DNA from 3 places in the Colwellia sp. MT41 genome. Region 3 is predicted to be linked to each of the others. Evidence: predicted binding sites of a transcription regulator. Region 3 holds the regulator's gene; each other region holds the start of a gene.
What was found. The regulator FliA, encoded in region 3, starts transcription of late flagellar genes. The targets are predictions, from matches to a motif close to CTAAAGNTNNNNNNNNNNNNGCCGATA.
Positions count from the first base shown of each region.

Region 1 (3,284 bases), 240 kb from region 3:
ATTAAAAGTATAAACTTTATGGGTACGCGCTTGATTGAACTTGGCATTTTTATCGGCAACTTTATGCTTAATCGATAAATCTACTGGCGAGGTCTTACTACTATTAGCCAGATCCAGGGCATACAAATCACGTAAAGGGTTGCCTAATTGTTTTTGCTGATAATAGACAGTGTTACTATCATCGCCCCAATACCATGATTCTGGTGCACGACCAAACCAATCAGGGTCTGCCATCACTTGCTCTAAGGTAATAATAGTGCTTGCTTGTGCGTTAACTGCCACAATACTGGGCACTTTGTCTGGCGCAGAGGTATTAAGCTGTTCACTAAGCTGAGTATTACTACAAGCGGCTAATGAAAAGCTAAGCGCTACGGCAATGAGTTGTATTTTCATAAAATAAATTCTTTTGTTGAGTTTTTTTGTTAAAGAATAAATGCAGAGTGCCAAGTTAACGCACACACTGACTGCTCTGCTGTTATATTAAATTAGTGTAATTAAGTTAGCTTTACTCTGAGGCGTTATCCTAATCGAAAAGAAAATAAAATAAAATAAAATAAAGGGTAAGATAAAACGACCAATACCGTTTTATCTGCGTTAAAAAAACGCTAAAATAACAGGCTTTACTGATACTACCATCATTGGACACTTTGTTATGCTTTGCCCGTGCGGTTCAACCTTATTATTTAATGCTTGTTGCCAACTTTATATTACACAACAGCAGCAACCCAGCTCGGCTGAGCAATTGATGCGCTCACGCTTTAGTGCCTACGCAACAAAAAATGGTCAATATATTTTTGCTACCTATGGCGCTGCTCAGCAACTAAAGCAGTCGCTAGGAGAAATTCAAGCGTGGGCGGATGAATGTTTGTGGTTGGCGTTAAAAATACATGCCAGTAGTAAAAATACGGTAGAATTTTCAGCCTATTATGTCGTCGATAATACCTTATGGGAATTACGAGAAAAGTCTAATTTTACTGTTGAAGAAAACCAGTGGCGCTACCTTGATGGTGACATTACTGAGCATAACCAGATAAAGAAAATTAAACGCAATGAACTATGCCCATGTAACCAATATGCAACGGATTGGTCCGCTAAAAAAGGCAAAAAGTTTAAACAGTGCTGTGCTAAATCGCAGGTTCGATCATTCTAACTAGGCTTAGTTAAGTAGTGGTGCTTTAATGAGTGCTTGCTGAATGCCATCTAACCAGGCCTGAGCATTGAAGTTCAGTGGCTGACTAAGCGGTTTATCCGCCTCGTTACTCGATCCAGGCTTAACTGGTGTTGCCGCTGCGGTAATTTGCCTGTGCTTAAGCTGAGTAAATAAACTGGTATTTTGCAGCACTTGCGTGTCGATATGGCTTTTATCATCACGAAAAGCTAACGGTTTAGCTTTCATCGCGTTAGTTAAATGTATGTTAGCTAAATCGTTATCGACAATCGTTTGTACTTGGTTGAATTGCTTAACATCCTCTGGTGCAGACAGTGCTAAAGGTGCTGATGCAGCTAGGTTGAATTGTTTTCTCAAGGCAATATTACTTAAGTCTGCCGTTATAGGCTCGGCTGCTTGAGGTAATAAAAATTGGCTTTGTTCACGGACATCATCCGTTAACATTGCCAGCATCAAGGTAAAGTCTGCACGACGTGTTTGTCCAACACTTTCATTCAACTGCTCACCAAGTTGCAATTCATGTAGCAATACATTAGTGACTGAAAAATCAGTGACCAAATGCTCAGCACTGCTCTTACTCACTTCATTATCTGGAGCGAAATTATTGCTTGAAAACTGTGGTGATAGCTCTACGGCCACTGCGCTATGCTCTTATTTATGCCTTGATAAATAAGTTATCGGCTAAAAGTAAAAAACATTTAGCCGATAAGAGCATAAATTTACAATTAATTATTACACTGCTTTATTAAGCGATTTTATTGCCAATAATTATTGCCTTTGAGCACTACGTTTAAGTACTACTTTTACTTACCGCTGATAATAGTTAAGTTAAGTCACTTGCTTTATTGGCCACGTAAGTGTGAAGGACGCACCACCAAGCTCACTATCGCCGATAGCTGCATGCCCTTGATGCCACTCCATAATGCGAGCAACAATAGCTAAACCTAAACCAAAACCACCGGTTTCACGGTTTCTTGATTGATCGCCACGTGAAAACGCATCAAAAATAACTTGCTTAAATTCATCAGAAACACCATCCCCGTTATCTTCAACACAAATTTGGCATTGTTCATTTTCTAATGACAGAGTCACTCTCACTTGGCCATTACCATACTTAATGGCGTTGCTAATAAAGTTATTAACCGCCCTATCGATAAAGTGGTCATCACAGCAAACAAGGTTATTCGGCAGTTTATTAATAAACTCTATCGAGCTGACAAACTGATCATGACTGGCTATTTGTAAGCTCACTAACTCGTTCAAGTCAGTACGGCTAAAGTTCAGTTCAGGTTTGTCATTATCAAAAGCAGCATATATAAGCATTTCATTGATCAGCTCTTCTAATTCACGCACATCATTACTAATTTGTTGCTGGTACTTTTTTCTTTTTTCATCATCTTTAATTGTGTCAAGCATCTGTAAAGCAAATTTGGTTCGCGCTAAAGGCGTTCGTAACTCATGGGACACGGCATTGGTTAACTCTTTATGGGCTTCAATTAAACGTCGAATACGCGCTGCCATCATATTAAAGGAGGAAATCATCGGCGCTATCATGGTTGATTTTGCCGCAGGGGCCTTACTATCAAAATTTCCTTGACCAAACTCCTTGGTCGCTTTTTTTAATAATTCTAAATCCCGTGACATCGGCCATAACCAAATAAAAATGATAACGCCAAAACAGGCTAATATTAACACGCGGTAAATGGCCTTTAATCTGGGCCTAGTTGGCATTTTTACCGGACCTAAGGTAAGAACAGAGTCGGAGCCTTTAAGTAAATAATGCAGTACGACATTACCATCAAAATAATAAATATGGGTATTAGTATGTGTTAACGAATTATGTTCGGTGTGATCTATGGCATCAACTTCTGCTAAAGACATGAGTTTTAAAGGTAGTTCCCATTTTTCTCCGGCACCCGAAACTATATCCTGCCATTCGTTTTCTGGATGCTTTTGAACATAATCCCCTAAGGCCATCATCATGGTTTTATAACCGGTATAGGATTCAATATCTTGCTCTAGATAAGATGCCCACACTTCATCGAGTGCCCAAGAAAAAATGATAAAAGTGGATATGATAAAGAAATAGAGATTAAAAAACGAACGACCTAATTTC
Region 1 covers NZ_CP013145.1:1,606,758-1,610,041, reverse strand. Annotated here, with positions in the region: gene CMT41_RS06900 (S9 family peptidase) at 1-393, opposite strand, end outside; gene CMT41_RS06895 (YchJ family protein) at 653-1,150, shown strand; gene CMT41_RS06890 (VC2046/SO_2500 family protein) at 1,157-1,807, opposite strand; gene CMT41_RS06885 (ATP-binding protein) at 1,997-3,284, opposite strand, start outside.
Region 1: the regulator FliA is predicted to act here: its motif matches at 1,844-1,870, upstream of CMT41_RS06890 (VC2046/SO_2500 family protein).

Region 2 (3,284 bases), 370 kb from region 3:
TACTTTTACTCACTGAATTTAGTAAGAAACTGCGCAATTCATCACTGACACGTTTTAATTGCTGTTGCGGTAAATTGCGTAGCTCTTTTGGTGTATTAATTTGGGCAAGTAGTGGGTAGTCAGCAAGGTTTGTAGTCATAGTTTGTCTATTGGTAATAATACGTTATTTTAAAGAGTTGCGCGGCTTAGATACTTAATGGCTGCGCTGCACAATAAAGGTAGCAAAATCTGCTAAAGATTGGGTATTGTAAGGTAATCTAGCCAAAGCTTGAAGCGCTTGTTGTAATAAGTTTTCAGCTTTGTCTTGTGCACCTTGTAAACCAAGCAGTGCTGGGTAGGTACTTTTGTTGGCAGCAAGATCCGAACCTACTGGTTTGCCAAGCTGCTCTTCTGTCGAGGTTAAGTCGATAATATCGTCTTGGACTTGGTAAGCCAAGCCAATAAGCTGGGCGTATTCACTTAATATTTTTTTGTGTTCACTGGTCACTTGCTCACTGCACTCGGCTGGCATCAATACGGCAGCTTGCAATAATGCCCCCGTTTTTAAGGAATGCAAGGTTTCTAATTCACTTAGTGGAATAGCTTTATCTGTTGCGGCTAGATCAAGCGCTTGTCCGCCACACATGCCTTGGTAACCTGAAGCGCGAACTAATTGCTGTATAAGTTTTACTTGCAGCGGAAATTTTGATGGACTGTTATTTGTTGAAAAACTGTGATTTGCCAAAATATCAAAAGCTAAGGTTTGTAAGGCGTCACCGGCTAAAATTGCGCTGGCCTCATCAAAGGCTTTATGACAGGTTGGTTTACCGCGCCTTAAATCATCATCGTCCATTGCCGGTAAATCATCATGTAAAAGTGAATAAGCATGAATACATTCTAAGGCACCCGATATGGCATCAATGTCATGCAGATTGGCATGTAACGCCTCGCCGGTGATATAGGCTAAGTATGGCCGCATACGTTTCCCGCCACTGAGCAAGCCATAACGCATGGCTGCAAGTAACTTTGGATCATTGATGGTTAGGCTATCAAGCTTGGCGGCTAGATAATCATTGATACGTTGTTGGAAATGCTTATATGAAGTCAGTGTGGTCATTAACTTTCGCTCACACTACTATCAAAATCCGTTAATTGTGCCGTGCCGTTTTTTTCGAGCAAAATTTGTACTTTTTGCTCGGCAGCTTGTAATTTCACCTGACTTAATTGGCTAAGATTTAAGCCACGCTCAAAAAGTGCCATTGATTCTTCTAAGCCCAAGTCACCTTGCTCTAAATTCTGTACTATGGTGTCAAGTTCATTTAATGATTCTTCAAAAGAGAGATTTTCTAGTTTCTTTTTAGCCATGATTATTGCTCTAAGCTGCTAGCTGTGAATTAATTGCGGCAAACTTACCTTAGCTTGCTACTCGGGTCAATTGACCCACTGCAATTATTATTGATAAAATATTTTATCATTAGTGTTAAGTTATTGACACTGCGGGCGATAATAGCCTTAAATATGTTTTTTATTATTAGTGATTTATTCGCTAAGACCATTAGCCAATAGTTTTTACATAATGTACTATTCTTTTATTGAAATCTGGTTTTGGCATAAAGTGTTGGTTGTTTAGGGGAACTCTGTGGATTTAGCTACGTTAATTGGTATTTTAGGCGCTGTCGGTTTATTGGTCATGGCTATGGTGTTAGCGGGTGACATCATGATGTTTCTTGATACCCAGTCAGTGATCATTGTTTTTGGTGGTTCACTTTTTGTGGTGATGTCTAATTATAATATGGGACAGTTTTTCGGTATCGGTAAAATCATACTTAAAGCTTTTATTTTTAAAATAGAAAAACCGGAAGAGTTGATTGAAAAAGCGGTTGATATGGCCGATGCTGCACGTAAAGGCGGATTTTTAGCTTTAGAAGAAGCGGAAATTAGCAATGCTTTTATGCAAAAAGGTGTCGATATGTTGGTCGATGGTCACGATGCCGATGTAGTACGAGCTACTTTACAAAAAGATATTGATTTAACTACCGAACGTCATGAAACTGGCGGCAATATGATGATGGCGCTCGCCGATGTTGCTCCTGCGATGGGCATGATAGGCACCTTAATTGGTTTGGTCGCTATGTTATCAAATATGGATGACCCTAAATCTATCGGTCCTGCGATGGCGGTGGCTTTATTAACAACCCTCTATGGTGCCTTTCTCGCCAATGTTATTGCCATACCTATTGCCTCTAAATTAAAGCTACGCATGGCCGAAGAAAAAATGAATCAAGAGCTAATACTTGATGCTGTTTTAGGTATTCAAGATGGGCAAAACCCCCGCGTTATCGAAGGCTTATTGAAAAATTATTTAGCTGAAGGTAAACGAAAAGTCGATACTACAGAAGAATAGCGGGAGTAGTCTTATGTTAGGAATGCTTATGTTAAGAGGGATTATGTTAGGAGGTATATATGGCTAAGCAAAAATGTAAGTGCCCACCTCCTGGATTACCCGCATGGATGGGCACCTTTGCCGACCTTATGTCACTGTTAATGTGTTTTTTTATTTTGTTATTATCTTTCTCTGAGATGGATGTGCTGAAATTTAAGCAAATTGCTGGCTCGATGAAATTTGCCTTTGGTGTGCAAAATAAAATTGAAGTAAAAGACATTCCTAAAGGTACCAGTATTATTGCGCAAGAGTTTCGCCCAGGAAAACCTGATCCAACGCCTATTGAAGTTATTCAGCAACAAACCATGGAAATGACCCAGCAAATGCTTGAGTTTCAAGCCGGAGATGAAACCTCTGCTGGTGGACGACAAGAGCAACGAGGCACTGAACGTGGTGGTCAAGCACAAAATACCGAAGATGCTATGTCTGCGCAAGCCATACTACAAGCACAAGAAGAAATAGCGCGTGCGGCACAAGAGCAAGTGAATGACTTAGTGAAGAAGATAGCTGAGCAACTTGAGCAACAAATTCAAGATGGTGCCATCGAATTAGAGTCACTAGGTCAGCAGGTGATTATTCGTATTCGTGAAAATGGCTCTTTCCCTTCTGGTTCTGCTTTTTTACAACCTAAATTTAGACCCATTATTGAAGAAATAGGTGCGTTACTTAATACCATACCAGGAGAAATCATGGTCTCGGGTAATACCGATGATCGCGGTGTCGATTCTGAGTTATTTAGCTCAAACTGGGATCTGTCGACTAAACGTGCGGTAGCCATAGCACATGTCTTGATTAAAGTGCCAGGTTTTGATCCTACTCGGCTTGTGGTTGCTGGCTATGCCGATACTCGACCATTAGTACC
Region 2 covers NZ_CP013145.1:995,272-998,555, forward strand. Annotated here, with positions in the region: gene dxs (1-deoxy-D-xylulose-5-phosphate synthase) at 1-139, opposite strand, end outside; gene CMT41_RS04225 (polyprenyl synthetase family protein) at 194-1,096, opposite strand; gene CMT41_RS04230 (exodeoxyribonuclease VII small subunit) at 1,096-1,344, opposite strand; gene pomA (flagellar motor protein PomA) at 1,619-2,383, shown strand; gene CMT41_RS04240 (flagellar motor protein MotB) at 2,443-3,284, shown strand, end outside.
Region 2: the regulator FliA is predicted to act here: its motif matches at 1,459-1,485, upstream of pomA (flagellar motor protein PomA).

Region 3 (3,284 bases):
AAAACGTAGATCGCTTTAAAAAGATACCATTATCGGGTTGTATTTATACTAAACTCGATGAAAGTATCAGTATTGGTGAAATAATTACAACTTCGATTCAAAATGGCTTACCAATAGGGTATCTTACTGATGGGCAAAGAGTTCCAGAAGATATTAAAGTTGCAAATGCTGAGAAACTCGTTAATCTGGCAGATAAGATGGCAAGTAAGTCAGTAAATAACAATGTAAGTGTAATGCGGCCAATGCCAGTTGCTCCCGCCGCAATAGTATAAGGTTCTAGCTAGTAGCTAAATAGATATGATTAGAAGTAATAATTAAATGATAGATCAAGCGAGCGGCTTAAGAAAGATGCAAAATCTACAGCAAGTTAAAGTAGTGGCAGTTTCAGGCGGAAAAGGTGGCGTTGGTAAAACGAACACCGCCCTTAATACAGCCGTTGCTCTAGGGCAACAGGGTAAACGAGTTTTAGTGCTTGATGCCGATTTAGGCCTGGCTAATGTAGATGTGATGTTAGGGTTAAGAGTAAAACGTAACTTATCTCATGTATTATCAGGTGAATGTGAGCTTGATGATATTATTATTGAAGGTCCTGCAGGGATTAAGATTATTCCCGCAACATCCGGTTCACAGTCTATGGTGGATTTAACGCCATCAGAGCATGCCGGTCTCATTAGAGCCTTTAGTGAAATGAAAACGCAGTTCGATGTGTTGATAATTGATACCGCGGCTGGTATTTCCGATATGGTGTTAAGCTTTACCAGAGCTGCACAGGATGTGATGTTAGTTGTTTGTGATGAACCCACCTCTATTACTGATTGCTATGCCTTAATGAAATTACTCAGCCGTGATCACGGTGTCTTTAAATTTAAAGTTGTTGCTAATATGGTTCGTAGTCCTAGAGAAGGACAACAACTTTTTGCAAAATTAACAAAAGTAACCGATAGGTTTCTCGATGTGGCTATAGAGCTAGTCGCGGTAATACCCTTCGATGAAAATGTTCGCAGATCAGTACGTAAGCAACAACTGATTGTGGAAGCTTATCCTCAATCTCCAGCAGCGTTAGCTTATATTGATTTAGCCACTAAAGTTAGCCAATGGCCAGTTCCTAAACAAGCTTCAGGGCACCTAGAATTCTTTATTGAGCAGTTACTAGGGAACTAAATAACTGAGTAATTAAGTATGTCTTCAATGAGAGCGATAATACGTGGTAAAAGCAAATAGCTACAATAGTCTAATTGATAAAACAGCTTTGCTTGAACAACATACTGTTTTGGTCAAGCGCATTGCTTATCATTTACTGGCAAGGTTGCCAGCAAGTGTGTTAGTCGATGACTTAATTCAATCGGGTATGATTGGTTTATTTGAAGCAGCCAAAAATTTTGATAATAGCAAAGGTGCTAGTTTTGAAACATTTGCTGGCATTAGAATTCGTGGCGCTATGCTTGATGAAATACGTCGAGGCGATTGGACGCCAAGATCTGTTCACAAAAATAGCAGAATGATAAGTGAAGCCATTAAACAACTCGAAGCGCAGCGTGGTCGAGATGTTTCTGATATTGAAGTGGCTGAAAAACTTGATATTTCACTAAATGACTACCATCATATATTAAGTGAAGTCAGTACAGGAAAAATACTCGGCATTGACGATTTAGGCGTTAATGAAGATGCGATAAAATTAGCTGATAGTTGCCGTGGTGATGATCCATATCATAGTATTGAACACAGTGCTTTTAAAAAAGGCCTAGCTCAATGCATTAGCTCTTTACCAGAGAGAGAAGCTTTAGTACTGTCTCTATATTACGATGAAGAATTAAACTTACGAGAAATAGGTCAAGTTCTTGATGTAAGTGAATCTAGGGTAAGCCAAATACATAGTCAAGCGATGCATCGTCTAAAAGCACGCATGCATTCTTGGCAAAGTTAGCTAAACTTGTCAGCTGAGCGCTTGCTATAAAATAACTACCTTGTTAGGTAAAAAAAGAATAGATATAAAAAAAAATTAATTTGAATGTTTTGCCGGAGGGTGCCTTGGATAAAAATATGAAAGTGCTTGTTGTTGATGACTTTTCAACCATGAGACGTATAGTGAAAAATTTGTTGCGAGATTTAGGGTTTACCAACATTCAAGAGGCGGATGATGGCAGTACAGCTTTACCTATGCTTCAAGGTGGTGATTTTGATTTTGTGGTAACAGACTGGAACATGCCAGGCATGCAAGGTATAGATTTGCTGAAAGCAATCCGTGCTGATGCAAGCCTATCACATATCCCAGTATTACTTATTACCGCAGAAGCTAAAAAAGAACAAATCGTGATGGCAGCTCAAGCAGGTGTTAATGGCTATATTGTTAAACCTTTTACCGCCGCAACATTAAAAACTAAGATAGAGAAGATTTTTGAGCGCTTAGCTTAATGTGCGAACTTTAGTTAGCACATTAGTGCTTAGCTAAAGTAAGGTTTTGATAAATATTGTATTAAGGACTTTGCATGACTATAGCTATGACGGGGCGGATCTCATTAGAGCAAGCAAAATCTGTGGTTGAGTTTTTAGAATTAGGTCAGCAAGATGAAGCGAATGCTATTATTGCTGAGATTCAAAACCCAATCAATTCAGAACTTTTTGCTGAAATTGGTAAATTAACACGCCAGCTTCATGATTCGTTAACAAATTTCCAACTAGACTCTAGGTTGTCTGATCTCGCTACCTCAGATATCCCCGATGCCAAAGAACGGTTGAATTTTGTTATTACTAGAACAGAAGAAGCCGCTAATAAAACCATGGATGCAGTTGAGGCTATTTTTCCTGTTGTCAATACTATGGCTGAACAAGTAGCCGCCGTAAATCCGTCATGGACTAAGTTGATGAACAATGAGTTAGACTTAACCGAGTTTAAATCATTGTGCCTTGATATCGATACCTTATTAAAAAATACCGGTAAAGAAACCCAACATATACATAGTTTAATGACTGACGTGTTAATGGCACAAGATTTTCAAGATTTAACGGGGCAAGTCATTCGTAAAGTTATAGATCTAGTAATAGAAGTGGAAGAAAGTTTAATAACCATGTTAACGGCTTTTGGAATATCTGCTGAACCAGTGCAGGAGAAAGTGCTGCCTAAAGTAGGTAAAAATCTTGTTGAAGGGCCGATTATAAATAAAGAAAATAGAGATGATGTAGTAGCAGATCAAGATGATGTCGACGATCTTTTGTCAAGTTTAGGATTTTAATGGGAGTTACTGCATGTCTTTTGAAGCAGATGAAGAAATTTTACAGGACTTTTT
Region 3 covers NZ_CP013145.1:1,367,412-1,370,695, forward strand. Annotated here, with positions in the region: gene flhF (flagellar biosynthesis protein FlhF) at 1-272, shown strand, start outside; gene CMT41_RS05785 (MinD/ParA family ATP-binding protein) at 319-1,161, shown strand; gene CMT41_RS05790 (RNA polymerase sigma factor FliA) at 1,205-1,924, shown strand; gene cheY (chemotaxis response regulator CheY) at 2,029-2,412, shown strand; gene CMT41_RS05800 (protein phosphatase CheZ) at 2,487-3,230, shown strand; gene CMT41_RS05805 (chemotaxis protein CheA) at 3,244-3,284, shown strand, end outside.